DNA from 3 places in the Chryseomicrobium imtechense genome. Region 1 is predicted to be linked to each of the others. Evidence: riboswitches for the same ligand, from Rfam matches in the RefSeq annotation. Region 1 holds a riboswitch; each other region holds the start of a gene.

Region 1 (4,604 bases):
ATAAGCTGAAGGAGATTTTAACATATGCCTGAATTTAGAATTGTCGATAAGCTACAAAAAATCGATGTGGATATTAAAAGTAGTCAATTGAAGTATCATGCAAATCGTGTACTTGTCAGTAAAGAGTTTACGTTTGACGCCGCACATCATCTCCATAACTATGAGGGAAAGTGTAAAAATCTACATGGTCATACGTATCGTGTGATTTTAGGCTTAAGCGGTTATACGGACGATCGAGGATTGATGATTGATTTTGGAGAAATTAAGGAAATGTGGAAGCAAATCGAAACGTATTTGGACCATCATTATATCAATGAAACGCTACCTCCGATGAATACAACAGCTGAAAATATTGTTGTTTGGATTTATGAAGAATTACATGGTGCTTTGCAAAAGGAGCAACGGTATGATGGCGCACGTGTAGAGTTTGTAAAGCTATATGAAACGCCTACGAGCTATGCTGAAGCAAGAAGGGAATGGATGGAAGTTGAGTAAAGTCCCTGTAATTGAAATTTTTGGTCCTACAATGCAAGGCGAGGGCATGGTAATAGGTCAGAAAACGATGTTTGTACGCACAGCTGGATGTGATTATGCCTGTTCTTGGTGCGATTCGTCATTTACATGGGACGGCAGCGGCAAGCATTTAATCGTGCAAATGACGGCCGAGGATATTTGGACAGAGTTGAAACGTGTTGGTGGAAATAGGTTTTCATTTGTCACAATTTCAGGAGGAAATCCAGCACTTCTTTCCAACCTAGGTGCACTGATTGCGATTTTAAAACAAAATAATATAAAAATTGGGGTAGAGACGCAAGGAAGTAAGTGGCAGGATTGGCTATACGACATCGATGAATTAACAATTTCACCAAAGCCACCTAGCTCTGGTATGACCACAAATTTTTCGATGCTGTCTACTATTTTAGAGAAGTTGAAAATTCGAAATGGTAATCAACATATGTCCCTAAAAATCGTTATCTTTAATCAAGAGGATTATGAGTATGCCAAAGATGTACATCAACGATACCCAGACATCCCCCTTTATTTACAAGTCGGAAATGATGATATTACCACTTCAGACACTGGACAATTAGCAAATCATCTATTGGCAAAGTATGAAATGCTCATTGATCAAGTGATGATGGATGAACAATTAAATGATGTTAAAGTACTGCCACAACTGCATACTCTCATCTGGGGAAATAAAAGAGGGGTGTAAGTCTGGGCTGTAAAATGATAGGCAAATGTGGAGAAATCTTGAGTTTAGTATGAAATGAATTCACATTATTCTAGAAAAGTATCATGTTAAAATATTGATTTACAGGTACTACTATATATAATACAATGAACACTAATGAAATACCTGAGTTGTTCAGGAGAGGTTCATAGCTGATACCCTCTATAAAAAACTATGGAAACATGACAATTCGCCATGTCCATATCGGATGTGGCTTTTTTATGTCTCTACTAGATTATTTAGAGTCGTTATAGTTAGCCCTCCTTGAAATACTACGGTATTAACTTAAGGAGGTTTTTTTATGTCTGGTCGTCACCAAAAAGAAGGATTAGAGGATTTAACATTATTAGGGAATCAAAATGTGAAGTACACATTTGAATATGCACCAGAAGTTTTAGAGTCTGTTGACAATTTACATATAGACCGTGATTATTTTGTGAAATTTAATTGCCCAGAGTTTACAAGTCTTTGTCCGATTACGCAGCAACCGGATTTTGCAACGATGTATATTTCATATATTCCAGATAAAAAAATTGTGGAAAGTAAGTCGTTGAAATTATATTTATTTAGTTTCCGCAACCACGGTGATTTCCATGAAGATTGTGTAAATATTATTATGAATGATTTAATTAAACTTTTAGATCCTCGCTATATTGAAGTATGGGGCAAGTTTACACCACGTGGAGGTATTTCAATCGATCCATGGTGCAACTACGGTCGTCCAGGTACAAAATATGAAGAAATAGCAAACTATCGTTTAATGAATCATGATTTATATCCTGAAAAAATTGATAATCGCTAATTTTTCAATTTACTAAACTTTGCTTGCAAAAAGAGGAGAAAAAATAATGAAACATGATAAAGCCGTTGTTGTGTTTAGTGGCGGGCAAGATAGTACAACATGTTTGTTTTGGGCTTTAAAAAACTTTAAAGAGGTAGAAGCCGTAACTTTTGATTATGGACAACGCCATGCACTCGAAATTGAATGTGCTAAACAAATTGCCCAGGAGTTGAACGTACGACATCATATTTTAAATATGTCGCTCTTGAATCAGTTGGCACCGAATGCGTTAACGCGAGACGATATCGAAATAAAAGAAGGGGAGGAAGGCGAGCTCCCATCTACGTTTGTACCAGGTCGTAATTTAGTTTTTTTATCCTTCGCAGGGATTTTAGCAAGCCAAATTGGCGCGAAGCATATTGTGACAGGTGTATGTGAAACCGATTTTAGTGGCTATCCAGATTGTCGCGATGCCTTTGTAAAATCATTGAATGTCACATTAAATTTGTCGATGGATACATCATTTGTTATACATACGCCACTCATGTGGATCGATAAAGCAGAAACATGGGCTTTAGCAGATCAGCTAGGTGCGTTTGACTTTGTGCGTCAAAAAACATTGACATGTTATAACGGAATAATTGCGGATGGATGTGGGGAGTGCCCAGCATGTAAGCTTCGTCTGCAAGGAATGGAAGCTTATGTACAATCGTTAAAATAGGAGTATTTTAGCGAGCAGGATACCCTCAGTCATCTTAGGCAAGTCTAAATGGAGGTCGATGTCTCTCTCAATCATTATTGACATTTCAGCAAGAGGCAGCGAGTATTTAGATGAAATCTATGATGAAAATGGAAAGCTGAAGAGTCCGATCACTGGATTTGTAAATCCGCTTAGTGGGTTGTATCCTGTAGATTTTGATTACAATCAACAGTTTGAGTTGTTGGCCTATCAGAAAATTGCGGGGCGATATAATGCGGATTCTTTAGGGTATGTTTTGAATACTTTAGCATGGTCGGGTAATAGATTTGGTTTGCAAAATCAGTATGTTGCTATCTTTGGAAGTTAGGATATAAAAAGGTGTGAGGAGAGCATCAAAATGTAATCAGCTAAATAGAAAAACAACCAGTTAGCCTTTAATTAACTGGTTGTTTTTATTACAAGAGTTCTTCAGCAATCAATTTATACGACTGTAAGCGATCCATATAGTCATGAGTGATAGTAAGGATCATGAATTCATTAGTGTGGTAGATGGATTGTAACTGTTCAAGCTGCTCCCGTACTTCTTGTGGATTGCCGATGATCATTTTGCGCCGCATCTCTTCAATTTCTTGTTGATCTCCGCTTGTATATGGATAGTGTTCGGCTTCTTCTAGTGAAGGGACCCCAACGCTACCTTCCCCTTTTACCATTTTTAATTTCCAGAGAAAACCACTCTTTGCCAAGTGTTCAGCTTTTTCGGTCGTTTCTGCACAAATGACAGACACGGCTATGATTGATTCCGGTTGTTGGGATAAACCCGGTTGAAAATTTTCTTCGTAGGTTTTAAGGATTTCCGGCCCTTCTTTATCGCTCATAAAATGACCGAATGCATAGGCGCTTCCATTCTCTGCAGCAAGCTTGGCACTTTTACTACTTGTCCCGAGAAGCCATGGTTTAGGAGAAATTTCCGGAAGCGGCGCTGCAGATACTTTTGAATACATATGATCTTCCGGAAAATCATCTTTGAGGAAATGCAAAAGTTCTTTAAAGGATTCCGGCAATTTATAAACATTTTGCAAATAATTCTCCGAGAGAGCCATCGTCACTTCCGCTGATCCGCCCGGAGCCCTTCCGATCCCTAAATCAATTCTGCCAGGAAACAGGGTCGCTAGCATATTATAGACTTCAGCAACCTTGTACGGTTTATAATGCGGAAGCAATACCGCCCCTGCTCCGATACGGATTGTTTTGGTGTGTGCCCCAATGTAGCCCAGCATCACTTCCGGCGCCGAACAGGACAGTCCGGTAAAATCGTGATGCTCGGCAATCCAATACCGCGTGTACCCGAACTGTTCACCACTTTTTGCGAGCTCCATAGAAGCCTGCAAAGCTGTAGCGGGTGTTTTGCCAGCGGATACAGGTGATTGATCCAGGATGCTTAATTTCAGTCGATTTTCTCTACCCAATTTCAATCAGCTCCAGGCTGAATAGTGATGAAGAATCTTCATCTGTGAAATCAGTCCGTGAAGTAGAATAATTGTTGATGGTTCCTCTGAAGCTCAAATCGAGTTCAGGGACCTTTACATCAAATGTATTTTTGTATAAATGGACCGTGACGTCGTGGTACTCATTCCCGCCCCGTACTTCGAAATCAAACCGAATCGTCTTTGCTTTTTTTCCGGGACTGTTTGTGGAGACTCCCTGTTCAAAACCAGTTACCTTCAAAGAAAAATCGTCCAAAATCACTTCATTTACCATTACGGATCCTCCTCAATAGTTACCTAAGTTTGTCCATGTTACCACTCGCCGAAAACGTTTAACAAATTTTCTGCTTTGTTTAGTTGGAGTACAATAAAAGATAGGGTGAAGGAGATACCTGAAATTTTATA
Region 2 (13,237 bases), on a different contig from region 1:
TATTTAGAGAATTGTTATGGGGAGATGACAGACGGTCTAAATGCAGGTCTACCCTCTGATCGTTTTGAAGTACACTGGCCAACTACAGCTTCTCGAAGTGAAATCGACTTTCCTGAACCTGAAAGTTTAGCGGATATCGTATGGGTGAATGAGATGCCTCTCTTGACGAATATACGAAAAGTCGGTTCTGCACAAAGTTATACAATGCCGATTCCTAAAGATTTTCAAGCGCTAAAAAAACAGGATCCGAAACTGGCCATCCAGTGGAGGCTAGATTCTCGAAAGCTGTTTCAAGAGTTAGTAGCAAACGATTACTGTGCAATAGAACTAAAGCAGGATAGGGACTGGCATTCCTACATATTTGTAAAAAAATCAGAAGTTTATTATGGAGGAACCGCATTATGAAAATTGTTGAAGTCACATTACGCCACTTACAAATGGAAATGAAAAGTCCATTTTCGACTAGTTTTGGCACCTTTCAAACGAAGGATTTCATTCTATTAGAAGCAATAGATGAAAAAGGAACAGTTGGTTACGGAGAATCCGTTGCGTTTTCGTCCCCTTGGTACAACGAAGAAACGTTTAAAACGAATTGGCATATGCTTGAAGACTTCCTCATTCCGCTTATCTTAGGCAAAGAGTTGGCTCATCCGGATGAAGTGACGGAAGTATTTTCAACCATTCGCAAAAACAATATGGCGAAGTCGACAATTGAGGGCGCTATTTGGGACATCTATGCGCAGCAATCGAATCAATCACTTGCAGCTGCACTTGGTGGTACAAAAACTCAAATCGATGTTGGGATTAGCATTGGCATCCAAAATTCAGTGGAAGAGCTCGTAGAAGTGGTTCGTGGCTACGTGGAAGAAGGCTATAAACGCATCAAAGTGAAAATCAAGCCGGGCTGGGACGTTGACGTGATGCGTACGCTCCGCAACGAGTTTCCAGATGTCGCGATTATGGCAGACGCAAATTCAGCCTACCGTTTAGAAGATACTGCACTTCTTAAGCAATTAGATGAATTCAATTTGACGATGATTGAACAACCACTTGCATCAGATGATATTATCGACCATGCAACGTTACAAAAAGAACTGTCGACACCCATCTGCCTTGACGAAAGTATTCATTCTCTTGAAGACGCTCGTAAAGCAGTGGAATTAGGTGCAACAAAAATTATTAATATAAAAATTGGTCGTGTAGGCGGATTGACAGTCGCAAAACAAATTCATGATTACTGTATGGATCAAGGCGTTCCGGTGTGGTGTGGGGGTATGCTAGAAGCAGGAATTGGCCGTGCCCATAATGTCGCGCTCACGACTCTTCCAAATTTCATATTGCCTGGTGATACAGCAGGATCTTCTCGCTACTGGGTGAAAGATATCATCGAGCCTGAGGTGGTAGTAGATAAAGGCGTTATTCACGTACCAACATCGGCAGGTATTGGCTATAAACTAGACTATAAAGCAGTAGAAGACTACACTGTGATGAAAAAAACTTACAACTTAGACTGACGGAGGTAGTTTTATGAAACGAAGTTTACAGATGGCTGGCGCGTTCGTCGGATTAATTGTGGGAGCGGGATTTGCTTCTGGTCAAGAAATCCTACAATATTTTACGAGTTTTGGTATATGGGGGATAGCAGGAGGAGTTGTAGCGACAGCACTGTTTGCATTTCTCGGGATGACACTTGCGCAGCTTGGATCTCAATTACAAACTACCTCACATAAAGGAGTTATTTATCATATAGGTGGCCGTTATTTAGGACTTGCACTGGATGTACTCATTACATTCTTCTTGTTCGGTGTAGCCGTGGTTATGTTTGCAGGGGCAGGTTCTACATTTGAACAAGTCTTCGGGTTAGATGCTCGCATTGGAAGCATCATCATGGTCGTTCTAACAATTCTAACTCTATTACTGAACCTGAAAAGCATTTTAAATGTCATTGCCTCTATCACGCCGTATTTATTGCTAGTGATTTTAGTCATTCTTGGGTATTCACTAGTAACGATGGATTTATCGATTGCTGAAGCAAATGCAATTGCAATAGAACAATCTTCAGCAGCAGGGAACTGGTTCCTTGGGGCATTGCTTTACGTTTCGTATAATATCGCTTGCGGGGCTGCACTCTTGATTGTGATGGGTGGGGCGGAAAAAGATCGTCGTGTAGCAGGAATTGGTGGTGCATTAGGTGGGGCATTACTTGGACTGATGATCATCTTAGTGAATGTAACTTTGTTTGTGAAAGTGGACACAATCGCTGGTGTTGATTTGCCGACACTTGAACTTGCAACGCAGATTCATCCAGTAGTGGGGATTTTGATGGCAATCGCTTTACTTGCCATGATTTATAATACTGCAGTCGGGATGTTTTATTCGTTCACAGTTCGATTTATTCAGCCGGACCATAAATCATTCAAGTATGTGATTGTATTCGTGGGTATAGCAGGCTACGTAGCAAGTTTAGTTGGATTTACGACTCTTGTGAGTAAAGTATATTCAACAGTTGGTTACCTAGGCTTTGCCCTCATGGCTACCATTATCGTCGCATGGGTTCGAGAACGAAAGAAATAATTTATCAAGTTCCTAGGGATGATTTCACTACGCAAGGAAATTCGCGTTTTGAAACCTTCCCTGGGAACTTTTCAATTACTCATAAAGAGGTACGCCGATATGATTTGTCCAAAAGCTTGCTTGAGACTCTGGCATAGGGTTTACAACAACACGGTCGGGAGTAAATGTCACCTCTGTTGGATAAAAAGAAGGCTCAATAGCTAGAATGTCGTCGCCATCTGTTTCAACAGACAGAACGGCAACGCCGCCATAATTGGTGTTTTCAATTGTCTGCCCACTAAAGAAGTTTCCAAGGGAATAGAAGATATGTGTTTTTTTATCGCCAGATTCCATTACTTCATAAGGTTGTAGAACATGCGGATGTCCACCAAAAATGATATCTGCTCCTGCCTGGTGTGCAATCGTTGCTAAGTAATTTTGTTCCTCATTTTCCTCTAATTCGTATTCAGTTCCCCAGTGCATAAGTGCAATTACAAGATCTACTTCCGCATCCAAGTCACGAATATCACTTTGAATTTTTGCTACATCGATAAGATCTACAAGATAGGGTTGGTCGGCTGGCACGATGTGTCCATTTAGCCCATATGTATAGGAAACAACCCCGATTGTAAGCGCATCTACTTCAAAGATGCGTTTCGTGGCAGCGTCTTTTTCAGATGCATAAGCGCCAACATAGGGTAAATCCCGCGCTTGTAAATTTGCAAGCGATTGGCGCAATCCGGCTGCTCGTTTATCAAGAGTGTGATTGTTCGAGACCATGACTAAGTCGGACCCGAGATCAACTAACCCATCGACAATTGTGTCAGTACTATTAAAATTTGGATAGCCAGAAAGCTCAAATGCTTCCCCAGCTGCTAGAGACTCTAAATTGATCAAGAAGAAGTCCAATGATTGGGTCATTTCTCGGACACCACTGAAGGATGGACGGTAATCTTCATAATTGTTTAGATCTTTATGCAACAAGACATCCCCAGCCATTCCAATGGTTACTGTGCGAGTAGGAAGTTCGAAATTTTGAGAAGAACGGTCGATAGGATGAAAAGTGAGCTCATAGGAAAAGGTAGGAAGCAAAAGCTCTTGAACTTTTTGATAACCAATTGAATATGCAATAACACTGATAACAATGAGCAAACTTGCCCAAGCAGTCCATGAGAACCACTTCATAGTAATCAACTCTCTTCCATTTCATTGCTTTAATCATAATAAATACTAGGTACACTGTATAGGAAAAAATATCTAATAATTTTTAATATGAGAATGAGAGAGTTGAAAAAATACATTCTAAACTAATCGGAATTTTGATATACTGAGAAAGTAAATAAACCTGCTTGTGCAGGAGAGGTTCATAGCGGACACCCTCTATAAAAAACTATGGATACATGTCACTTCGCCATGTCCATTCCGGGCATGGCTTTTTGTATGCATTCGTATTTTTTTCCTCTCTTGAACAAGTACATTTCAAGGAGGATTTTTTTATGTCAGGACGAACACACGAACAAGGATTAGAGGAGCTTACATTGCTCGGAAATCAAGGTACTAAGTATCCACAAGATTACGCACCAGAAGTATTAGAGGCGGTCGACAGTCTGCACGCAAATCGGGACTACTTTGTGAAATTCAATGCACCGGAGTTTACTAGTCTCTGCCCAATTACAGGTCAACCAGACTTTGCCACGATGTATATTTCTTATATTCCAGATCAAAAGATCGTCGAGAGTAAGTCATTAAAATTGTATCTATTCAGCTTCCGTAATCATGGGGATTTCCATGAAGATTGTGTAAATATCATCATGAATGATTTAATCACTCTACTTAACCCTCGATACATTGAAGTGTGGGGCAAATTTACACCACGTGGTGGAATTTCGATTGACCCATGGTGCAACTACGGACGCTCAGGTACAAAATATGAAGAGATGGCATTCCACCGTTTAATGAATCACGATCTCTATCCTGAAAAAGTGGATAACCGGTAGGAGGTCGCGGCATGTTACTTTATCTAAATGGATTATTTGTAGGCCTGCTGATTCTTGCAAACATTGTGGCAGTTAAATTGTTTTCAATCGGAGAATTTGCGATTTTGCCTGCAGCCGTCGTGATCTATATCTTTACCTACCCAATTATTGATGTCATTGTCGAGGTGTACGGGAAAGAACAAGCTAAGCAGACGGTTCGCGCTGGTCTCGTCACGCAACTTGCTGCAATTCTTTTTATCGGCATCACAATTGCCTTACCCTCCGCATCGTTTTGGGAAGGCCAGTTAGCGTTTGAGGAGATTTTAAGTGGCAGTATCCGTATTATTGTAGCTAGTTTGATTTCATATTTCATCAGTACAAATTTGGATGTCTATGTGTTTGATAAGCTGAAAAAGCGTCATGGTGCAAAGAAATTGTGGCTTCGAAATAATGCGTCTACAATGGCTAGTCAATTACTCGACACAACTATTTTTATTACGATTGCATTTGCAGGAACGGTTCCGGTAGGAGTTCTTATCGGAATGATTGCAACACAATATGTTGTAAAGTTTTTTGCATCAATTGCTACTACGCCATTAGTTTATGGAGTGGTGTATGGGATACGAAAAGGTATAAAGCAACAAAAAGTCATTGCTGTGTCGTAAGTATTTAGCTCCCCAAAAAATGGGGAGTTTTTTTCATGCTATGATGGAGTCAAAACAAATGCACTGAGGTGAAGAAATGACCTACATACCCCATCATTACGCAAACTTACTACTCCATCAATTACCTGCTCTAAAGACGCAGCCTCAAATTTTAGATGTCGGATGTGGAGAAGGATGGTTGACAAGACAACTTAGTAAAACCTATCCGGGTGCAACTATAACGGGCACTGACAAAGACTATAAAAAAATTCAAAAATGTCGCTATGAGGCATCTAATCAAAATCTGTCTATCCACTATCAGATTCTCAACCATGATCAGTCAAAGTTGGCTTTAGAAGAATCCTATGATTTGATTTGTTGTCATAATGTGCTGGCACATTCACAAAATCCACAACAGCTCATACAAAAGCTTGCCAATCAACTAAATCAGGGAGGAACACTCTCCATCATTTCAGAAAATCCAGCTGCAAAAGCGCTCGAAGAAAATTTTCGGGCATTGTCGCCAACTGCTGATATACAGTTAGAAACTATAGGAAAGATCTATGATCTACATGTAGAACAAGTGAAAGAGAGAGTTCAAAAAAGCTCAGATTTGCGCATACTCTATCCTCTGGAAGATTTATTGCATTGGAGCAATCAACTAGGAAAGAGATATGACGTAGAAGTAAAAGGGCTTAGCTATATAATGGACTATTTAGATGAATCGTATCACTGGCTAGAAGAAGAAGTCGCGCTACAAAACAATACTACTTTCTTTTCCTACTTCTATCACATTCTTTTGAAAAAACTATCGTAACAAATGCATCACTAGTGTAAGGTAAATAAGAAACTACTTCGTACAGAATAGGAAAGAAAAACATGAGAGAAAATATTTACAAGAGGACTTTATGGATAGTAGTCTTATCCCAAATATTTGGGGGAGCTGGACTTGCGGCAGGAATAACTGTTGGAGCTTTGATTGCGAGGGATTTATTTGGGCTCACGACACTGACGGGTGTTCCAGCAGCGCTCTTTACACTGGGTTCGGCCGCTACCGCTTTTACTATAGGACGACTGACACAAAAGATTGGACGCCGCATTGGACTTAGTATCGGTTTCTTCTTAGGAGCGTTAGGGGCGATAGGCGTTATCATTGGGACGACGTTGGAATGGATTCCTTTATTTTTTGTAGCATTATTTATATATGGTGCTGGGACAGCAACAAACCTTCAAGCACGTTATGCGGGAACAGACCTTGCACTTCCGACACAACGAGGAAAAGCTGTAAGTATTGCACTTGTTTCGACTACACTAGGTGCAGTCGCAGGACCAAATTTAGTGGGACCGATGGGACGAGTAGCAGAATCCCTCTCGCTTCCTACATTAACAGGTCCGTTTATTTTGGCGGCCAGTGCATACTTCATTGCAGGTTTGATACTATTTATTGGTTTAAAACCAGACCCATTTCTCCTTGCAAAAGAACTTGCTAAAACACAACAACCAACGGCTACGAGCCTTCTAGAGGTCACTTCAAAAAAAGGAGTTATTCTAGCAGCTCTAGTTCTCGTCATTACACAGTTTGTAATGGTAGCTATTATGACGATGACACCTATTCATATGGAAGGACACGGTGCCGCAATTGGTGCGGTCGGACTTGTCATCAGTCTTCATGTCGCCGCCATGTATCTACCTTCACTCATTACCGGAGTGCTTGTAGATAAAATCGGCCGCTCTCCAATGATCATTGCAGCTAGTGTGACTTTAGGAATAACAGGAATTCTTACACTTCAAGCTGCTGGAGACAGTTTAGTTGAGATGGTGATTCCTCTTGTTTTGTTAGGTCTTGGTTGGAACTTTGGCTTGATTGCTGGGACATCCCTTCTCATCGACTCGACGAGTATAGAGGTGCGGGCAAAGTATCAGGGGACGATTGATGTGCTTGTGGCAATTGCTGGAACGCTAGGGAGCCTAGTTTCTGGAATTATAGTGGGACTCACAAGTTATGCACATCTTGGTATTGTAGGTATGAGTATGGCTTTACTGCTACTACCTATACTTATACTTTATTATAGAAAATAACTTGTATTGATAAATGGTTTGTAAAAGAAGCGCTCACAACTAGTGGGCGCTTCTTTCATGTAACCAAGTTTTCAATTGGTTGGTATCTAATGGGCGACTATATAGATAGCCTTGAATCGTTTCACATCCGAGCTGAGAAAGAAGATGCAGTTGATTTTCTGTTTCGACTCCTTCGACTACAACACGTAAGTCTAAAAGGTTCGCCAAGTCTAGGATGGATTTCACAATACCTAAGCTTTTTTTATTGCTCTCGATATCTAAAATAAATTGCCGATCAATTTTGATCTCATCGATAGTAAAATGCTGCAAGTAGATAAACGCAGAAAATCCTGTACCAAAGTCATCGATACTAATTTTAAATCCTAGAGCATGGAGTTCGGCTATCCGACTTTGCGCAGCTAAATAATCGCCCATCGCAACATTTTCTGTTATCTCAATAATGACGTCAGAAGATTTCACGTTATATTTGAGTAAACAAAGTTCTAAATGAGGAATCAGTTTTTCGTGTAAAAAATGTCGTGGTGAAACATTAATTGAAATGCTACATTGGTCAATTCCTTGGTCTCTCCACTGTTCTAGTTGGTAAAATACGCGGTCAATGACCCATTCACCAATCGGTAAGATAAGGCCGGTCGATTCTGCATGCTGGATAAAGTCGATAGGAGGAATAATTCCTTTTTCGGGATGCTGCCAACGTATTAACGCTTCAAAGCCTTCAACTTCTCCAGTGCGTGCATTCACTTGCGGTTGGTAATACAAACTGAACTGTTGCATATCCAACCCTTTTCTAAGGTTAAATTCAGTATCGAACAGAATTTGGCTGGCCTCTTTCATAAATGGATTATATAAAGAGGAAATACTTTGAGTGCTTAACTTTTTTCCATAGCTAAGTGCAATTTGCGCATTTTGCAAACACTCTTTTACGCTAGTCCCATGAATTGGATAGGTCGCACTTCCATAACTGTACGAAACATACACTTCTTGACCTTTGATGATATAAGGTTTTTTCAATTGGATTAACAGGTCGTCTAAAGGCGTAGCAAGGAAACTTGGAACAAATAGTACGAAGTGGTCCATCGCCAATCTAGCTACATGGGACGGGTTTGGGAAGAGTGCAGTCAATCGATCGGCAATCTGTTGAAGCACCTGATCGCCACCATCAAATCCCAATACTTCTTGAATAGTCACAAACTGATCGATCACTAAATAAATTAACTTTCCATCTTCAGAATTTGTAAGGATAGAAGCAACCGTCTGTTCAAAGCCATTTTGATTCATGAGTCCCGTAGTTTGGTCTACGTAAGCTAGATGTTTCATTCGTTCTTCGGTCTCGATGCGGTAAATACGTTCATATAAAAAAGCAACCATATCAGCAAGTGTGCCCACTAAAGTTTGATCTAACTCTGACCAATGCCTTTTCGACAATGTCTCGCAGCATAACACCCCGCCTATACCCGTACTCATCATAATGGGGGCGTCTAACATGGACTGTATACCCCCATGGCCTTGAAGTATTGGGGGTACATCTCTCACGCTCAACTTGGATAAGTTCTGCTATCGTCTGACAGGCATGCTCAAAAGTCTCACGTAATGATTCTTTAGTGATGGTCCGTGATTGTGCGAGTTCGAACAACTTCATTTGTTGTTCACGCATTGTCGATTCAAGTTCAAGAAGAGACTTTAAGGATTTCTCTTGTAGACTCTTGTAGAGACTTAAGAACCGCAAATAAATCCCCAGAGGGTGTTTTAGTAATTTCTACTTCATAGGCTATTTCTTGAATTGAAAAGGTGAACGATGAATTTTCATTTGTTTTATGCTTTTCCATGAACTGTTCTTTTTGCTCATTGGTAAGTAATGAAATGATATTCGTAGTATCGATTAGTGGATGAAAATCGAGGGTGCTAGGGTCGATAAGAATAACTGCAATGGTTTGCCCCATGAATACCCCTCCTCCGTTTCAAGTGATTATCATAAAGATACCATGTTCGACGTTTTTTAACAGTATGAATAGTTTAGAAACTTTACTAAATGCTAAAAATCACAAATAATTCACAACTACATCAAGTTTATATGACAGTTGTCACTAATAATGAAACACGAAATCGCTTACACTAATAGGAAATACGTAAAGGTGGCAACTTATTTTTATGAAATTAATGGCAGATTCGACGTGTGATTTATCACAAGACGTCATCACAGCTTATGAGATTGATATTATTCCTTTAACTGTAACGATAGAGGGTACGGATTATAAAGATCGATTAGACATTACAACAGATCAATATTTTGAAAAGCTTCAAGCGGGTAGCGAAGCAGCATCTACAGGTGCTCCGAGCCCATCGCTATATGTCGAATTCTTTGAGAAAGCGATACGAGACGGATATTCAGAAATTCTATGTATCTGTATGTCGAGTGGTACGAGTGCTTCGTATCAATCTGGTGAACTCGGCCGTACTCAGTTTTTTGAAGAGAATCCTGAATCGGAAGTAAAGATCCACGTGGTCGATTCAAAATCGATGAGTCATGGAAGTGGTTGGCTTGTCATGAAAAGTTCAGAGCTAGAAAAAGAAGGTCATTCTTTTGAAGACATCGTGACATTTGTAGAATCACATAAAACTAAAGTAAAGCATTTCTTATCAGTGGACGACTTGAGTCATTTGATTCGAAGTGGGCGCATTTCAGGCGCGAGTGCACTTATTGGAAAGTTGTTAAACATTAAGCCAATCATGTCAATGAAGCAAGGCAAAGGTGCAGTGGTTGCAAAAGAGCGTGGCCGAAATCGGGTACTGAAGCATTATGTGGATGAGTTTTCGAAACGAAATGATTCTACGAACACAACATTTTTGTTAATTGGCTATACGACGGATCGCCAAGTAGCGCTTGACTTACAGACAAAAATTCAAGCCGAAACGACGTTCTCTGGCGATATTTATATTATGCAAATGGGTGTTGCGGTCGCAACGCATGTGGGGCCTGGTGGGCTTTCTATGTTATTTATGGAGAAGTAAATTATAAAAATGGACTGCTACGATTCTTTTTGAGTCGTTGCAGTCTTTTTTTTGCGGGTAGTGAGGGGCTTGTTTCGGTTTATCTCGGGTGACAGGCACCATATGGGAACTGCTGGTAAATGGTGACAGGCACCGAGAATAAATAGTTTCCATAATATGACTTCGGTAGAAGAAAAGTCACTTTCGGTAGAATAAATTGTGGTTAGTGTAGAATAAATCAAGCATTTATCCGATGAACGACCGCTCAGGATGGGTGACAGGCACCATATGGGAACTGCTGGTAAATGGTGACAGGCACCGAGAATGCCCCCCATCCCTTCAAAGTAAGATGGGTACATCTCGGCAACTCTAGGGTCCGTCGCTACATCATGAATAGCTAATGACCGCGCACTTTGAACCGCTTCAAAATAAGTAGGGTAGTGGATGTCATCGACTTTGTCTCCGACTAGATGTTCCGCATAACGCGCGTCGTAAATATTTTGTGCTTCAAGAATCGATTGAGAGGTATTGAATAACCAAATACCAACTCGCTCCACTTGAATTAATTGAGCGATGGTCTCACAAGCACTCTCTATTGTTTCTTTTAACGATTCTTTAGTGATTGTTCTTGATTTCGCGAGCTCAAATAATTTCATCTGTTGGTTTCGCATTGTAGATTCAATCTCAAATAAAGAACGAAGAGCTTTTTCTTCGTGTGCCGTAAACACAGCAAAATGGTTTCCGCTCGGTGTAGTACCCATCACAATTTCGTATAACCCATGGTGAAGAACAAGTTGAAACGGACTGAAATCTGATGTGTTACTTTTATCCCAAATGATAGATTCTTCATCTTCTGTTAGGTGTGAAAATAGTGAAGACCGATCTAGGAGAGGACTGAGTAGCTTTTTGGACCGATCAATATGCAATACGGCAATCGTTTGCCCCATTTTTGCCCCTCCTTCGATTATTATTCGTATCATAAAGATACCATATTCACGAATTACAAGCATGAGTTTTTTTCAAACAAATGTAAAAAAATCCAATCACAAAATGTGACTGGATAAAAATTAAGCTTCTTCGCTAATAATTACGTTTTTTCCTCGCATACGTAGGATCAATGGAACTACTAGCCATAGCAATGTAACAATCAAGAAAGTTAAAGATAACGGATTTGTAATGAAGATACTAAAATCTCCATTTGAAATTGTCAAAGCACGACGCATATTGTTTTCAATCATTGGTCCTAGTACTAATGCAAGCACTAATGGAGCTAGCGGATAATCATGTTTCGCCAGTAAGTAACCAAAGACACCACAGCCAATAAGTAGCAGCAGGTCAAACGTAGTGTACTGTACGGCATAGACACCGAATACAGAAATCGCAATGATTAAAGGTAACAGATACTTTTTCGGTGTTTCAATGATTTTCGCGAAAATTCGCACCATCGGCATGTTCAAGATCAATAGCATCAAGTTCCCTAGGAACATACTTGCAATCAAGCCCCAAGCGACTTGAGGGTGTTCTTCAAATAACAATGGGCCTGGCTGAATGTTGTACATAATGAATGCACCCATCAAGATGGCTGTTGTACCTGAACCCGGAATCCCTAGTGTCAAGAGAGGAATCATGGCCCCGCCAGAAGCGGCATTGTTGGCTGATTCTGGACCGGCAACTCCAGCGATATTTCCTTTACCAAATGAGTCTGGATCCTTACTTAATTTCTTCTCGGAAATATAAGAGAAGAAGGAAGCGAGCGTCGCTCCTGCGCCAGGGAGAACACCAAGGAAAAATCCTAAAATTGAAGAACGTCCGATTGGTCCCGCACTTTGTTTCAAGTCTAATTTTGTTGGGAGAATTCGCGTGATCTTAGCTACAGGTTCATCGTGAGTCTCTTTTTCAAAGATCGTCTTAAATACTTCACCAAGTGCAAAGAGCCCTACAGCTATCGTTAAGAACTCAATTCCACTAAAAAGGATAGGGGAGTCGTATGTAAAACGAGCGATACCAGAGACTGCATCGATTCCAATCGTTCCAAGCATTAGACCGACCACCGTCATAATCAAAGCTTTCGTCACAGATTTCCCTGCGAGTCCACTTACAGCAGCCAAACCTAATAGCATCAGGGAAAAGTAATCAGCTGGACCAAAGTCAATTGCGATTTTTGAAAGGGGCTGTGCAAGAAGCACCAGTCCAATCAATGACACAATACCAGCAACGAATGAACCAATAGCTGAAATCGCAAGTGCTGCACCAGCACGCCCCTGGCGAGCCATCTGATACCCATCTAATGTTGTCACAACAGAAGACGATTCACCGGGTGTATTTAGTAAGATAGATGTAGTAGATCCTCCATACATGGCTCCGTAGTACACACCTGCAAGCAGAATGATCGAGCTTGTAGCTGCCATTTCGACTGGTAGACCAGATGTTAGAGTAGCTGTGATAGGGATGAGTAGTGCCACACCACTCATCGGTCCAATACCAGGGAGGACGCCAACAGCTGTTCCGATTATTACACCGAGAAGTGCAAAAAGAATATTGTGCCACTGAAAAGCAACTAAAAATCCGTTGAGTAAATAATCAATTGTTCCCATCTTGTATCACCGTCCTAAATCGGGAATCCTGGTAAAGATCCACCTAAAATGTTTACATAGCCGTAATAAATGATTCCTGAAAAAGCCGCTGCTATTAGTAAAGAGGGGAGCCATTTACCACGCTCCAGCGTTTGAAATGCAATAACTAAAAAGACAAATGTTGTGATTACATAGCCAAGCGGTTCTAATAAAAGGACGTAGCCAATGGCTGCCCCTAAAATGATCAAGAAACGTTTGTATTGAGGAGAGTCAGATTCGTCTCCAGCTGTTTTGACAGATTTTGCTTTAAAACTTTGAACTATAAGTAGTGCACTTAAAACTATGAGTGAAGCACCCAATCCCATAGGGAAGATTTTTGGTCCAACTGAAGACCCGTAAGCACTGTCCGAGATTTTAAGGGCTT
Region 3 (13,237 bases), on a different contig from region 1:
CGTATTAACTCCTCCTTTAGCTCTTGATTTATCAAGTGTATCGAAATCGAGTTGTGAACGCCAGAAACACGCTATTCACGTATTTATGGAGAGTGTCACTAGCCTGGTGAATGACCATACTTATAATTCGTATTTCTAGTGCCTAAACTGTATACTGTTTGTACAACGTTCCAACACGAAAGGAAGACCATTTATGCAGTTCACGCAAAGCTATCTAACACTTCCAGCAACATTCTATAAAGAAATCCTTCCTACACCTGTTGCAGATCCGCAACTCATCATCTGGAACGAAACGGTCGCGGAGCAACTAGGCTTTGCTGGTAATCCGGCTGACTACACCAAATTCCTAGCCGGCAACGAGACGTTTGAGAACAGCCAGCCAATCGCACAGGCCTATGCCGGCCATCAATTTGCTAACTTCACGATGTTAGGGGATGGGCGCGCGATTTTACTTGGTGAGCTACAAGGAAAAGATTACATAACCTATGATCTTCAGCTTAAAGGTTCAGGCAGAACACCGTTTTCACGCGGGGGAGACGGACGCGCAGCCCTCGGACCGATGCTGCGGGAGTATATTATCAGTGAAGCCATGCATCACTTAGGGATTCCCACAACGCGCAGTCTTGCCGTCGTCTACTCAGGGGAAGGCATCCAGCGAGAAACTGTAAAACCGGGTGCTATATTGACTCGAGTCGCGAAAAGCCATATTCGTGTAGGTACGTTTCAGTATGCTGCCCAGTTTGGAAGTGTAGAAGATTTGCGCAGTTTAGCGGATTACACAATCGAACACCTTGCCATTCCGGTAAATGAACATCCATACAAATCTCTACTACAAGAAATCATAAAAAGACAGGCAACTCTCATTGCACAGTGGCAGCTCGTTGGTTTTGTGCACGGCGTGATGAATACAGACAATATGACACTAAGTGGTGAAACAATTGACTACGGACCATGCGCATTTCTCGATACGTATGACCCGGCGACCGTCTTTAGCTCGATTGATCAACAAGGGCGTTATGCATATGGAAATCAACCTGGGATTGCGGGCTGGAATCTTGCACGATTCGCAGAAAGTTTGCTGCCTCTGCTAGGGGACACACAAAAGAAAGCAATCGAAGTGGCACAGGAAGTATTAGATAGCTATCCTGAACTTTTCCAACAAGCATATAACATGGGCCTATCCAAAAAAATTGGTCTTCCTAATACAGAGCAAACATTGAAACTTGCATCCCAATTTTTGCAATTAATGCAGCAATATAAACCCGATTTCACAAGAACATTCGTAGCACTCACACTACAGAATTATTCTGATGAATTCTTTAAACATGCGGATGTTCAAGCGTGGCTAAAGCAGTACGAACAAGCACAAGGGGAACGAACACCTGAACAACAACAATTGATGGAAGCTTCCAACCCCGTCCTCATTCCGCGAAATCATTTAGTCCAACAAGCACTCGATGAAGCGGAGACTGGCTCGATGGAGAACGTGATGACCTTGTTAAAACACCTAGAAAAACCCTATATGTATTCACAAGAACAACTTGCTTTTGATCAAGGTCCACCTGAAACAGGACAAGATTTTGTAACCTATTGCGGTACTTAATTTTGAGAGGAGAGAAGACAATGAGATTTTCAGACAAAGTAGTTGTAGTAAATGGCGGTACATCCGGTATTGGTGGAGCAGTAGTAAAACAGTTTGTGAAAGAAGGAGCAGACGTCTATTTTAGCGGTCGGAGTGAAGAAAAAGCTGCACAAATCGAATCAGATCATGCGCATTTCATCGCAGTAGACAATCATGAGCCAGATCAAATCGAAGCCTTCTTCAAAAAAGTGCTGGAACATGAAGACCGCATCGATATTTTATTTAACAACGCAGGAGTGCTTTCCGTTGCGACCGGTCCGCTGTCTCGCGTGAAACTAGATAAGTGGCATGAATTGATTGCAGTCAATCAAACCGCTATCTTCCTCTACATGCAACACGCGCTGCAAGTCATGTCTAAACAAAAGTCAGGTGTCATCATTAACAATGCGGCAATTTTAGGTGGAGCCAAAATTAATCCGATGCTACCTGCTTACAGCGGAACAAAGGCTGCAGTCATTGCGATGACTAAGAGTGCTGCCCTTCGTCATGCTGGGGAAGGTATTCGTGTAAACAGCATTTCACCAGGCCCGACTGAAACCGAGCTTGCTGTTAAAGCATATGGCAGCCAGCGAGCATTTGATGAAAATTCCTCTCATCACCCAAGAGGCAAGTATGGCCAACCACATGAAATTGCAGCGCCCGTACTATTTTTAGCTTCAGATGAAGCCAGTTATATTAATGGAACAGACCTTATCGTTGATGGAGGGTATTCCCTTAAATAAACCGCAGACACTTGCGGTTTATTTTTTTTTTGGAAAAATGATTTACCTTTTGATGGCTATTCCATACAATCAAATAAAGAGCAAGGGGGGAGCAAAGTTGGAAGAATACGTTAAACAATGGCAACAAGACATAACTAAGCATCCAGAACGGATAATAAATGAAGCGCTTCAGTTGCTTGAATCTTGCGAACGAGTAGACCAACGTGCGACTCTCCATTTCTGGATTGCTCTCGGGAATCGGTATTTGACAGTTATGGATAAATGTCTGGACCATGCCTATAAATCTGAAAGGCACTTCAGAACATTGCATGACGACGAGGGACTTGCTAAAGCCTTGAATTTAATTGGCGTTGTTTATTTTTACAATGGGTTTTATGAAAAAGCGGTGCGCTATTTTTACCAAGCTAAAACGAGTGCAGATCAGGTGAATGCGATTCAAGTAGCATGCCGAGCAAATAACAACATCGGTGAAGTGTATCGAGAGACAGGAGAGTTTGAACTATCCGAAAAACATTACAAAGAAGCGCTAGAACTCGCCATCCAATCTGATGAACTGTATTTCCAAGCTATTATTTATGAAAACCTTGGGCAGTTGGCATTTCAATCGGAGCTTCTTGATGTTGCGTTCTCCTACTATCAACAGAGCAAAGAGTTGTTGCTGCAACTAACAGACATATCCGCATTAGCAGATATAGAAAATAAATTAGGTGCCCTCTATATACGGAAACGTGATTTCACACAAGCTGAAAATCATTTGCGTATGGCTTATTCTTATATTCAATCTGGTGGCAACCGTTTCTATAAAACTGAGATTTTGTTAAATTTGGCAGAGCTTGTGCAAGACTTTTCATTTAGTTATACGGAACTTTTGATAGAAGCCAAAGAATTAGCACTATCATTAGATGCGCACCACTTACTAAGAAAGATTTATGAAAAGTTATCTTCGTTTCATGAGAAGAATGAAGATTTTGAATCCGCACTTGCCTATTACAAACTTTTTCATCAGACAGAGCAGGCAATCGAATCGACAAGTGTTCGTAATAAACTTGAATTACTCCGCATTGAAGTAAAACACTCAACAGATCTCTCGCAGATGGCAACACTGAATGAACAATTGACGTATGAAATTGATCATCAACGACAAGTTGCTGAGCAATTAAAACAATCAAATTCTCAATTGAAGGAAACGACATATAAAGATGAGCTGACAAAAGTGTATAATCGGCGGGGCTTGATCCAGTATTTAGCCACAATGCGACCAGGTTCATATGTCTTCATGCTTTTAGATATTGATTATTTTAAGCACTACAATGATAGCCAAGGACATGTTGCGGGTGACCATGTGTTACAACAAGTAGCTTCTGCCCTTGAGACTGTTGTTGTTCAGTTAACTAAAGATGGAATTGTTACGAGAATGGGTGGGGAAGAATTTTTGATTGTTGCGTCATGTGGAGATGAGCAACTCCCAAATAAGTTGATCGTGTCCATTCAACAGGAGATAAAGCGACTTGGAATCACGTATGAATATAACGGGAAACAACAGGTTCTTACAATAAGTGGTGGCGGTATAGAGACAACCGAGCAAGTAAAAACTCATTTTGAGACAACGTATGCCACAATTGATCGCATTTTATATGAAGCGAAACAAAAGGGACGAAATCAGATTTACTTTTATTCAGAGGAGCTCACCTAGAGCTTCTTTTTTTACGCCATAAACTTGTCATACTTTCATAAGTCCAACAAGTCGATTTTTTGCATTTCTATTCTCTCTACGTTTACTATTAAAAAAGAGTGGAGGGACGCCCGTATGCTAGACAAAGCATTAGAGTTTTTACAAATATATTGCCAAGAGCTTGAAAAGTCACCGGACTTTTTTGAAGCGCGTAGAAATGAAATAGAAACAGAGATATACACTACTGGAACGTATACGTTGACACGCGAAGAGCTAGAATATGGGTCGAAGTTGGCATGGCGTAATAGCAATAAATGCATAGGTCGCTTGTTTTGGCAGACGATGCACGTTCATGATCACCGCACCCTTGAGTCAGAACAAGAAATCTTCGACGCTCTTATATACCACATTGCGTTTGCTACAAATGATGGGAAAATTAAACCGACGATTTCTATTTTCCATCCAAATGTTCGCATCTGGAATCATCAATTGCTTCGCTATGCCGGTTACGAGCGAGAAGGAGAAATAATTGGAGATCCAGATTCTCTAGAGTTCACCAAAGTCTGTGAACAGCTGGGTTGGCAAGGTGCGGGAACGCGCTTTGATTTATTGCCTCTCATCGTACAAGTAGGTAATAAATCTCCACAACTTTTTGAAATTCCGTCTGATGTTGTACTAGAGGTACCCATTACTCACCCGGAACATCCAGAATTTTCTTCCTTAAAATTAAAGTGGTATGCTGTACCCATCATTTCCTCGATGAAGCTTGAAATTGGAGGGATTACCTTCCCGGCTGCACCGTTTAATGGATGGTATATGGGAACGGAAATCGGCGCACGCAATCTAGCGGATGAAGATCGTTACAATGAGTTGCCACGTGTCGCAGAGTTATTCGATTTGAACCAAAAGTCAGCTTCTAGTCTATGGAAAGACCGTGCATTAGTGGAGTTGAATTTGGCGGTTCTCCATTCTTTTAAACAGCAAGGTGTGAGTATCGTGGATCATCACACGGCAGCTGTGCAGTTTAAGCAGTTTGAACAGCAAGAAATGAAAAATGGACGAGATGTAACGGGTATGTGGAGTTGGTTAATTCCGCCGATGTCACCTGCGGCTACCCATGTATTCCATAAATCTTACGACAATACTACGAAATCTCCAAATTTTTATTATCAAAAGAATCCCTATTGAAAAAGCAGCAAGCCATCTGAATGAGGCTTGCTGTTTAAACGTTGAGTTCCGTTGCGGGGCTGCTTTCCGAGGGCGCGTCGTGAGCCTCCTCAGCGCAAGTTCACGCCTCCGGGGTCTCACGTTCCGCTTTTAATCCCTCCGGAGTCAGCCCCTCCTCTGCACTCAACTTCAGTTTCATAAAAAGATTTTGTGTCGAGTATTTAGTGCAGTAGCTTTAGACAGTAATAAGGTGCCTGTCACCTATTTTGCTGAGGGAGTGCTGTAAATAGTTGTTGTTACTTTTTTCAATCGACAAGAGAAGGCAGTGAGTTCCTGGGGAATCAGAGTATGCCGGAGACCCCGCAGTGGAGGCGAGAAGTGCAAGCTTCTCGTATGCCAAGAGGAGGCTCCGGTATGCTCCCCCTGGAACTCACTGCCGTAGCGCCAGAGATTGAGTTACAGATGGTGCCTTTCACCTTTTTAATTTCGACTTTGAACGAAATCGAGTTGCGCCTCCTAGAAATCCCGCAAGAAGCCATCACGGCCTATGAAGCCAAGAGCGCTTCACAGTCCACGCTGTCTTCTCGCACAATTTCTGACCAGTCGGCTCCACATCTAAAACTAATACGTAGTCACTTTAATCAGCTTCTGAAAACTATAAATCCAACGCTGCCACCATGTAAAGCTATCCTGGTACTCTTCCACATCCACGGTAAATGCAGCATCTTCATTCGTCCACAGACGCTCAAAATAACTAGAGAATTCTTCTGCCAACTCACTATCACTGTCAGCAACCACTCGTAAGTTCGCCTCCAAATTATAATTATCCAAAGTCCGCTCTGTATAATTGGCTGCACCACTTGAAATCACCGAACGGTCTGTTTGAATATGAATGGCTTTTGTATGATATTGACCGACCACCGTATTGTACCAGCGTACTTCTAGCTTGCCCTCGGTATCTTCTACCATTTCCTGAACAACAGGTCGATTAGGGAGACCAGATTTTTGACGCCCAAAAGAATTTTCATTCGGATCTAAAATCATGCGCACTTCAACCCCACGATTGGCTGCATCGATTAGTGCATTGACGATATCTCTTTTTGCGATGAAAAACATCATCAAATCAATAGAATCACCTTCTTCTGTAGCGGCGATATCTGTTAGGAGCGCATCTAAAATCTTCTTCTCTGTCAATAATTGACCTTCGTACTCAGCTTCCTCCTCAACTTCTTGGACGCGGGGAAGCTTCGGACCACCGGACATCAAAGAAACCGCTTCTTCTGCTTCAAGCATGTCGTTGAGAAGAGGAGAACTGGTGAACTTTAGTGCAATATTGCCGTGCAGTCCACTCGCATCGTGCGGGTTTGCTGAAGAAACTAAGCCCTCTTTTTCAGTAATGACTAATTTCCTGTGATTAGCTTTGACATTTAATAATGTTAAGTACGAAGCGACCGTCATTTTTGGTGCTTCACTCGCCATGGCATTTGGAATCCAACCTTCTCCTCCAAAATCAAACCACTGGAAAAACGTTCGATAAATTCCTGAATAAATCGGTGTTGAATCTCGTAAAGGGTCTAAATCGGTATAGACGATTTCAACTCCAGCATCGCGCATTTTTTTGAACCACTTGTTTTCATAGGAACCGTATCCTTGATTTAAAGGATCCGTTATAAAAATCACTGGCATCTCTGGATTTTCTAATTTCTTCGTTGCAAGAGTTTCGGATAATTCATCTGCAATAGGGGGAAACCCCTCGTCTTCTTCATAAAAACCATCGACTAAAAAGAAATCTACGACAACGAATTCTTCAGCTTCTTCAATCATTTGATATATGCTCGAGAAAATTTCATTTTCTGTTTGTCGCTCTTCACTATTTTCATTCACTGCGTATGTTAAATCCGTGAGCATATCTATTGAAGAAATAGGCTGTAAGTCACCTGCATACGAAATACCTTCAGGCAATGGCTTGAATGTGTGCCATAAAATCATTCCTGCATAGATTACAATCAAAGCTATCACTACAATAAATAGAACTTTTTTTCGTTTCGACCACCTTTTAAATCTCCCCATTTTCTCAGTCCTCTTTCCTAGTCTCTATGTATAGTTCTTTCTTATCAAAGATACCCAAACAAGTATAAAAAAAAACGTGCACACAGTGTGTACACGTTAGTCGAGAAGTCGTGAAAAGTTTAAACGTTTGTTCAGTGCAATGAAAATTGGAATACCAAGTAAAAGTACTGCTAATTCGCCGCCAGCAACAGTTAACCAAGTCAAGAAGAATGGCAGTCCAAGAACTAACACAAGCTGATAAGCAATTATAAACATTGTAAATGTAAAAACGAGTGTATTAATTATCATTTTATGCGAATCTTTTTTTACTAACGGAATTACAGCTAAAACGATTAGTAGAGAAATCACGGAATGTCCTACTCCGAACAAAACATCATAAATCCCATTAGGTGAAAAGATGTTCGTGATAAATACACCAGCTACAATACCAAAGAAATAGCGCTTGTCAAAGATAATCAAATGATTGAACATCTCCGCCAAACGGAATTGAATCGCCCCATAAGCAAGTACAGGGACCGCCAATGATACAGCTACATATAGTGCAGCAATAATTGCATTGACCGTAAGTGTTTTCATTTTCATTTGTCAAAACTCCTTAGTTTTTTTGCGTGGGAGGATCTCGAACCACGAAGTCACAAGAGTTGATTTTACAACAAAGACAGAAAAGCGTCAACTGAAGTTTAAAGGGAGAGATTTAGTGAAAAACTAATTATAAACAAACTACTTGAACATTTATACCCCCTATGGTATATTTTTCGTACAAACAAAAAACTAATTAAGCGGAGGGAAATGATTATGCTATTTCGTTCTTTCTTTGATGATAAGCTCGCACAATACACGTATCTAGTTGGTTGCCAACGTACGGGTGAAGCAATCGTAATTGATCCATCTCGTTCTATTGATGAAATCGTTCAAGTTGCAAAAAAAGAAGGGCTTACACTTACAGCAGCTACTGAAACACATATTCACGCAGACTTTGTTTCTGGGTCGAGACAACTAGCGGTAGACCATGGAGTGAAACTCTATCTTTCGGACGAAGGTGATGAAAACTGGAAGTACGGGTACACAGAAGGTCTTGATGTGGAATTCGTGAGAGATGGAAGCAGGTTCTCCATTGGAAATATCGACTTTGAAGTGATGCACACGCCAGGTCATACCCCAGAGAGCATTTCATTTATCCTTACTGACCGTGGTGGCGGAGCTACGAAACCTATGGGAATTTTTTCAGGTGACTTCGTATTCGTTGGAGACGTTGGTCGGCCAGATCTATTAGAAAAAGCAGCTGGCGCAGAAGGCACTGCAGATAGTGGAGCACGCGACATGTTTCGTTCTATACAACGATTTAAAGAGCTACCCGACTATTTAATGGTTTGGCCAGCACATGGAGCAGGTTCTGCTTGTGGAAAATCTCTTGGGGCCGTTCCATCCTCTACAGTTGGGTATGAAAAACAATTCAACTGGGCAATGCAAATTGACGATGAACAAGCTTTCGTAGATGAACTATTAAAAGATCAACCAGAGGCGCCTGTTTATTTTGCAGAAATGAAAAAGGTAAATAAAGTAGGTCCGACAGTATTAAAACATACAGACCGTGTGCCTGATCTTTCGGCAGAAGACGTGAAGCAGGCACTTAAGAATAACAACACACTAGTCATTGACACGCGCCCGGCGACATTAGCTGAAAAAACACTTATTCCAGGCTCAATTACTATTCCGTATAATAAATCGTTTACAAACTGGACAGGATGGCTAGCGAACTATGATGAAGATTTAGTAATCATTGGTGAACCTTATGATAAGGAAGCGATTATTGAATCGATGCATTCTATTCATTTTGACCGTATCATTGGTTATGCTCCGGTAGATGTTGTAGCAGAATGGAATCAACATGATGCCTATGAGACGCTGTCCGTTGAAGAATTTTTAGAGGAAGCGGAAAAAGAGTCAACGTATGTAGTAGATGTTCGCAACGATGTGGAGTGGGGAGATGGACATTTAAATCAAGCCAACCATCATTTCCTCGGGAAAATTCGTGACACGGACATTCCAAAAGACAAGACAGTCCTTGTGTATTGCCAAGGAGGCGCGCGCTCAGCGATTGCATCCAGTGTATTGAAATCACTTGGTTATGAAGATGTGAAACATATGGCGGGTGGCTACGGGGCTTACCTACGTGAACAAAAAAAATAAGTTCACGATGCAATGAATTTAGTAATTAAAAGTAGATAGGGGAATTAGAAGATGGAATGGATAGTGATTGCTGGTGTAGTTGGTTTTATCGCATGGCGAATGATGCGTGCGAAAGGAACGGCATCCATCAATACGACCGATTTAAAAGCGGTCTTGAATGATAACTCGAAACAGTTCATAGATGTTCGAACACCAGCAGAATATAAGGGACGTCATATCCCACAGTTTAAAAATATGCCACTAAATACATTGCTAAACCAATTGACAAAGTTAGATAAAGAAAAAGAAACTGTAGTGATCTGCCAATCTGGCATACGTAGTTCTCGTGCTTGCCAAGTATTAAAACAAGCTGGGTTTACAAATGTCACGAATGTACGTGGCGGCATGAGCCAGTGGAACGGATAAGGAGTTTGCCATTTACACTTTTCGTGTAAGTGGTTTTTTGTAAGCATTTTATTTTGAAGTTGTTAGAAATGGGGCTAGACTGGAGAAGGAAAGGTCGTGAAAGCAGTGACAAAATTATCATTCCTGGACTTAGCCTCGGTTCGACAAGGCGAAACGCCAGCAGAGAGCTTTTTACAAAGTAAACAGCTTGTCCAGCAAGCTGAAAAATTAGGCTATACCCGGTACTGGGTAGCAGAACATCATAACATGCAAGGAGTTGCGAGTTCAGCAACCTCCGTTTTAATCGGCTATTTGGCCGGCCATTCCTCTACCATCCGTATTGGAGCAGGAGGCATTATGTTGCCAAATCACGCTCCGTATATTATAGCTGAACAATTCGGTACTTTAGATGCCATGTATCCTGGTCGGATTGATCTTGGACTCGGACGCGCTCCGGGAACAGATATGATGACGGCTCGAGCACTTCGCCGTGACCATCAAGGTGCGGATGATTTCCCTGAACTAGTCAGTGAATTGTTGCATTATTTAGAGCCAGTTGATGAAGCTAGAATTCCTGCCGTCATGGCAGTACCCGGCGCAGGAGCAAATGTTCCAGTCTGGCTATTAGGATCAAGCACATACAGTGCACGCTTAGCGGCTCAACTTGGACTTCCTTTTGCTTTTGCTAGTCATTTTGCTCCAGATCAATTGATGCATGCATTGCAGCTTTATCATCAAAACTTCCAACCGTCGAAGTATTTGAAAGAGCCCTATGCGATGGCAGCAGTCAATGTTGTCGCTGCAGAGACAGATGAGGAAGCAGAAAAACTGAGTACAACTTTAATCCAACAGTTTTTGAGTATCGTGCGTGGCCATAAACATAAAATGCGTCCACCGATTGCAGTAGAAGAGCTTGACTGGTCGAGTTCGGAACAGATGATGGTAGAGCGCACAGTGAGCGCACGAATTGTCGGGTCAGAAAATACGGTTCGTGAGCAACTACAGGCGTTTATACAAAAAACACAAGTAAAAGAACTGATGATCAGTACTCCCATTTATGATCTAGAAAAGCGATTGCGGTCTATGGAACTGACCATGCGCGCTTCACATTAAAAAAATGCATTGGCCAACTCTGCCAATGCATTTTTATTTAATGATTTTAATTTTAACTGTTTTGCGTCCCCAGTTGAGTGCTTGGGAAGTAGAAGGCATAAATACATCAATTTTATTTCCTTTGATTGCACTTCCTGTATCGCCAGCGATTGCATACCCATAACCCTCTACGTGAACTTTAGTTCCGAGTGGAATTACTTTAGGATCTACTGCAATTACTTTTAAATGTGGGTTTTTGCGAAGATTGATTCCAGTCTTTGTTATGCCTGAACAGCCTTTGCAATAAGCAGTGTAAGCAGTAGATGTTACATAAAACTCTTTAACCACTTCATTGCTAGTGGAGCGTGAAACTTTTTTTGTTGCTGGTTTCTTAACATGTAACTTTTGATTAATTTTGATTGTGTCTGATTTTAAATTGTTCCAAGACTTCAAATTAGAAACTGTTGTCTTATGATTCACAGCGATACGATAAAGCGTATCCCCTTTTTTTACTGTATATGTGCCAGTCGAAGCTGATGCTGCTGTAGTTGAAATGAATAGTACAAAAACCAGGACCAGTGTGCTAAGAATCTTTTTCAAGTTCTCTACCCCTATCTGATTAAGATAGAAGTATCATAGCAATTGAACATTACATTCACATTACAATTTACACGTTTTTTGTTTACAAAAATAAATCATTTTATGACATTTGTAGTTCTAAACGACTAATTCAATGGAACCTTTATACACCTCTACAGCTGGACCTCTCATCAAAACTGTTTCATCATTGTATAAAATCGCTAAATCTCCACCTAGTAGATGGACTGTTATCCATTCTCCAGCGGGGCTATGTCCGTTGCGAACAGCAGCTGCCACTACAGCACATGCACCAGTTCCGCATGCCATCGTTTCACCGGATCCGCGTTCCCAAACGCGCATAGATAATTCAGTAGAGGAGTGGACCACTACAAATTCAGTATTGATTCGCTCTGGGAAAGCGGGATGATGTTCAAATACGGGTCCAATGACCGTTAGATTCAAATCATGAATTTCATCAAGGAAGGTTACAAGATGAGGATTCCCCATGCTCACTGCCGTTACTTGATAGTCTCCAATCGATGTTGTGAAAGTATAATCAATCCATTCTGCCTCAGCACTTTTCACTGGAATTTCCGAAAGTACAAAATTGGCAGCTCCCATGTCTACAGTTGCTTCTGACACAAAATTATTTTCAATCACCAAATCAATTGCTTTTTTTCCGCTTAATGTATCAATAACAACTTTTTCTTTCGTCACAATACCATGATCATACATGTATTTTGCTACGCACCGAATCGCGTTTCCACACATTTTTCCTTCACTGCCATCCGCATTGTACATGCGCATTTTAGCGTCTGCGCCATCCACCGGGTCAATAATGACCAGGCCGTCTGCACCAATTCCAAAATTCCGATTGGAAAGTTGATGGGCAAGGCGTGTTGCAGTATCTTGTGAAAGTGTAGTTTCAAATCCATTGATATAAATGTAGTCATTGCCTGCACCCTGCATTTTTGTGAACTCAAGTTTCATTTTAGATCCCCCTTATTCCCACATTCTGTTTCCTCATTGTAGACGAAATGATCCGGTTAGGAAACCAAAAAATCCAACCCGTATGGATTGGATTTTATTTCCTTAAGGACCACTATTGAATGTGTCCCCACCTTGAATCGTTCCTGTTTCGTAGCCTTTTCTAAACCAAGTCATACGCTGCTCTGAAGTTCCATGTGTGAAGCTTTCTTCTACTACATAGCCTTGTGCCCGTTTTTGTAAAGTGTCATCCCCTACAGCACTTGCAGCAGCTAGAGCTTCTTCAATATCGCCATCTTCTAGATATCCTAGCCCATCTGCATGGTGCGCCCATACTCCTGAGAAGTAATCGGCTTGAAGTTCAAAACGGACCAGATATTTATTAAATTCTTCCTCTGATAATCGCTGGCGAAGAGGCATCACTTTATCGGTAGTGCCTAAGAGCGTTTGAACGTGGTGACCAACTTCATGGGCGACTACATAAGCCATCGCAAAGTCTCCAGGTGCATTATATTTTGTAGACAATTCTTCGTAAAAACTTAAATCGATGTACAGTTTGTAATCTGCTGGACAATAGAAGGGCCCAACAGATGCTCCTGCAGCCCCACATGCAGATTGCACGCTTCCCGAATAAAGTACGAGTGTTGGTTCTACGTATTCCATGCCGTTTTCTTCAAAAATTTGCGACCAAATCCGCTCTGTATCTGCTAATACAACCGATACAAATTCTTT

What was found. A riboswitch is a leader RNA that binds a small molecule or an ion and turns the genes downstream of it on or off. The one in region 1 is predicted to bind preQ1.
Region 2: another riboswitch for preQ1. It lies ahead of queF (preQ(1) synthase); the one in region 1 lies ahead of queF (preQ(1) synthase).
Region 3: another riboswitch for preQ1. It lies ahead of AB5N96_RS09805 (QueT transporter family protein); the one in region 1 lies ahead of queF (preQ(1) synthase).

Annotation. Positions count from the first base shown of each region.
Region 1 covers NZ_JBGOBM010000003.1:280,971-285,574, reverse strand. The annotation lists gene queD (6-carboxytetrahydropterin synthase QueD) at 25-495, shown strand; gene queE (7-carboxy-7-deazaguanine synthase QueE) at 488-1,216, shown strand; PreQ1 riboswitch class I at 1,370-1,416, shown strand; gene queF (preQ(1) synthase) at 1,536-2,036, shown strand; gene queC (7-cyano-7-deazaguanine synthase QueC) at 2,083-2,736, shown strand; partial or broken gene AB5N96_RS04675 (YybI family spore inner coat protein) at 2,810-3,082, shown strand; gene AB5N96_RS04670 (LLM class flavin-dependent oxidoreductase) at 3,171-4,163, opposite strand; gene AB5N96_RS04665 (DUF3219 family protein) at 4,174-4,473, opposite strand.
Region 2 covers NZ_JBGOBM010000005.1:49,348-62,584, reverse strand. The annotation lists gene AB5N96_RS06445 (GNAT family N-acetyltransferase) at 1-405, shown strand, start outside; gene menC (o-succinylbenzoate synthase) at 402-1,514, shown strand; gene AB5N96_RS06435 (YkvI family membrane protein) at 1,528-2,574, shown strand; gene AB5N96_RS06430 (CapA family protein) at 2,650-3,738, opposite strand; PreQ1 riboswitch class I at 3,907-3,953, shown strand; gene queF (preQ(1) synthase) at 4,050-4,550, shown strand; gene AB5N96_RS06420 (queuosine precursor transporter) at 4,562-5,194, shown strand; gene AB5N96_RS06415 (class I SAM-dependent methyltransferase) at 5,271-5,990, shown strand; gene AB5N96_RS06410 (MFS transporter) at 6,053-7,252, shown strand; gene AB5N96_RS06405 (sensor domain-containing phosphodiesterase) at 7,292-8,785, opposite strand; gene AB5N96_RS06400 (hypothetical protein) at 8,920-9,192, opposite strand; gene AB5N96_RS06395 (DegV family protein) at 9,401-10,261, shown strand; gene AB5N96_RS06390 (GAF domain-containing protein) at 10,279-11,187, opposite strand; gene AB5N96_RS06385 (tripartite tricarboxylate transporter permease) at 11,308-12,834, opposite strand; gene AB5N96_RS06380 (tripartite tricarboxylate transporter TctB family protein) at 12,849-13,237, opposite strand, start outside.
Region 3 covers NZ_JBGOBM010000009.1:53,897-67,133, reverse strand. The annotation lists gene AB5N96_RS09830 (protein adenylyltransferase SelO) at 194-1,603, shown strand; gene AB5N96_RS09825 (SDR family NAD(P)-dependent oxidoreductase) at 1,624-2,364, shown strand; gene AB5N96_RS09820 (tetratricopeptide repeat-containing diguanylate cyclase) at 2,462-4,057, shown strand; gene AB5N96_RS09815 (nitric oxide synthase oxygenase) at 4,172-5,224, shown strand; gene AB5N96_RS09810 (phospholipase D family protein) at 5,825-7,273, opposite strand; gene AB5N96_RS09805 (QueT transporter family protein) at 7,370-7,855, opposite strand; PreQ1 riboswitch class I at 7,863-7,907, opposite strand; gene AB5N96_RS09800 (MBL fold metallo-hydrolase) at 8,069-9,463, shown strand; gene AB5N96_RS09795 (rhodanese-like domain-containing protein) at 9,515-9,868, shown strand; gene AB5N96_RS09790 (LLM class flavin-dependent oxidoreductase) at 9,965-10,960, shown strand; gene AB5N96_RS09785 (3D domain-containing protein) at 10,994-11,539, opposite strand; gene dapF (diaminopimelate epimerase) at 11,657-12,508, opposite strand; gene ypfJ (KPN_02809 family neutral zinc metallopeptidase) at 12,611-13,237, opposite strand, start outside.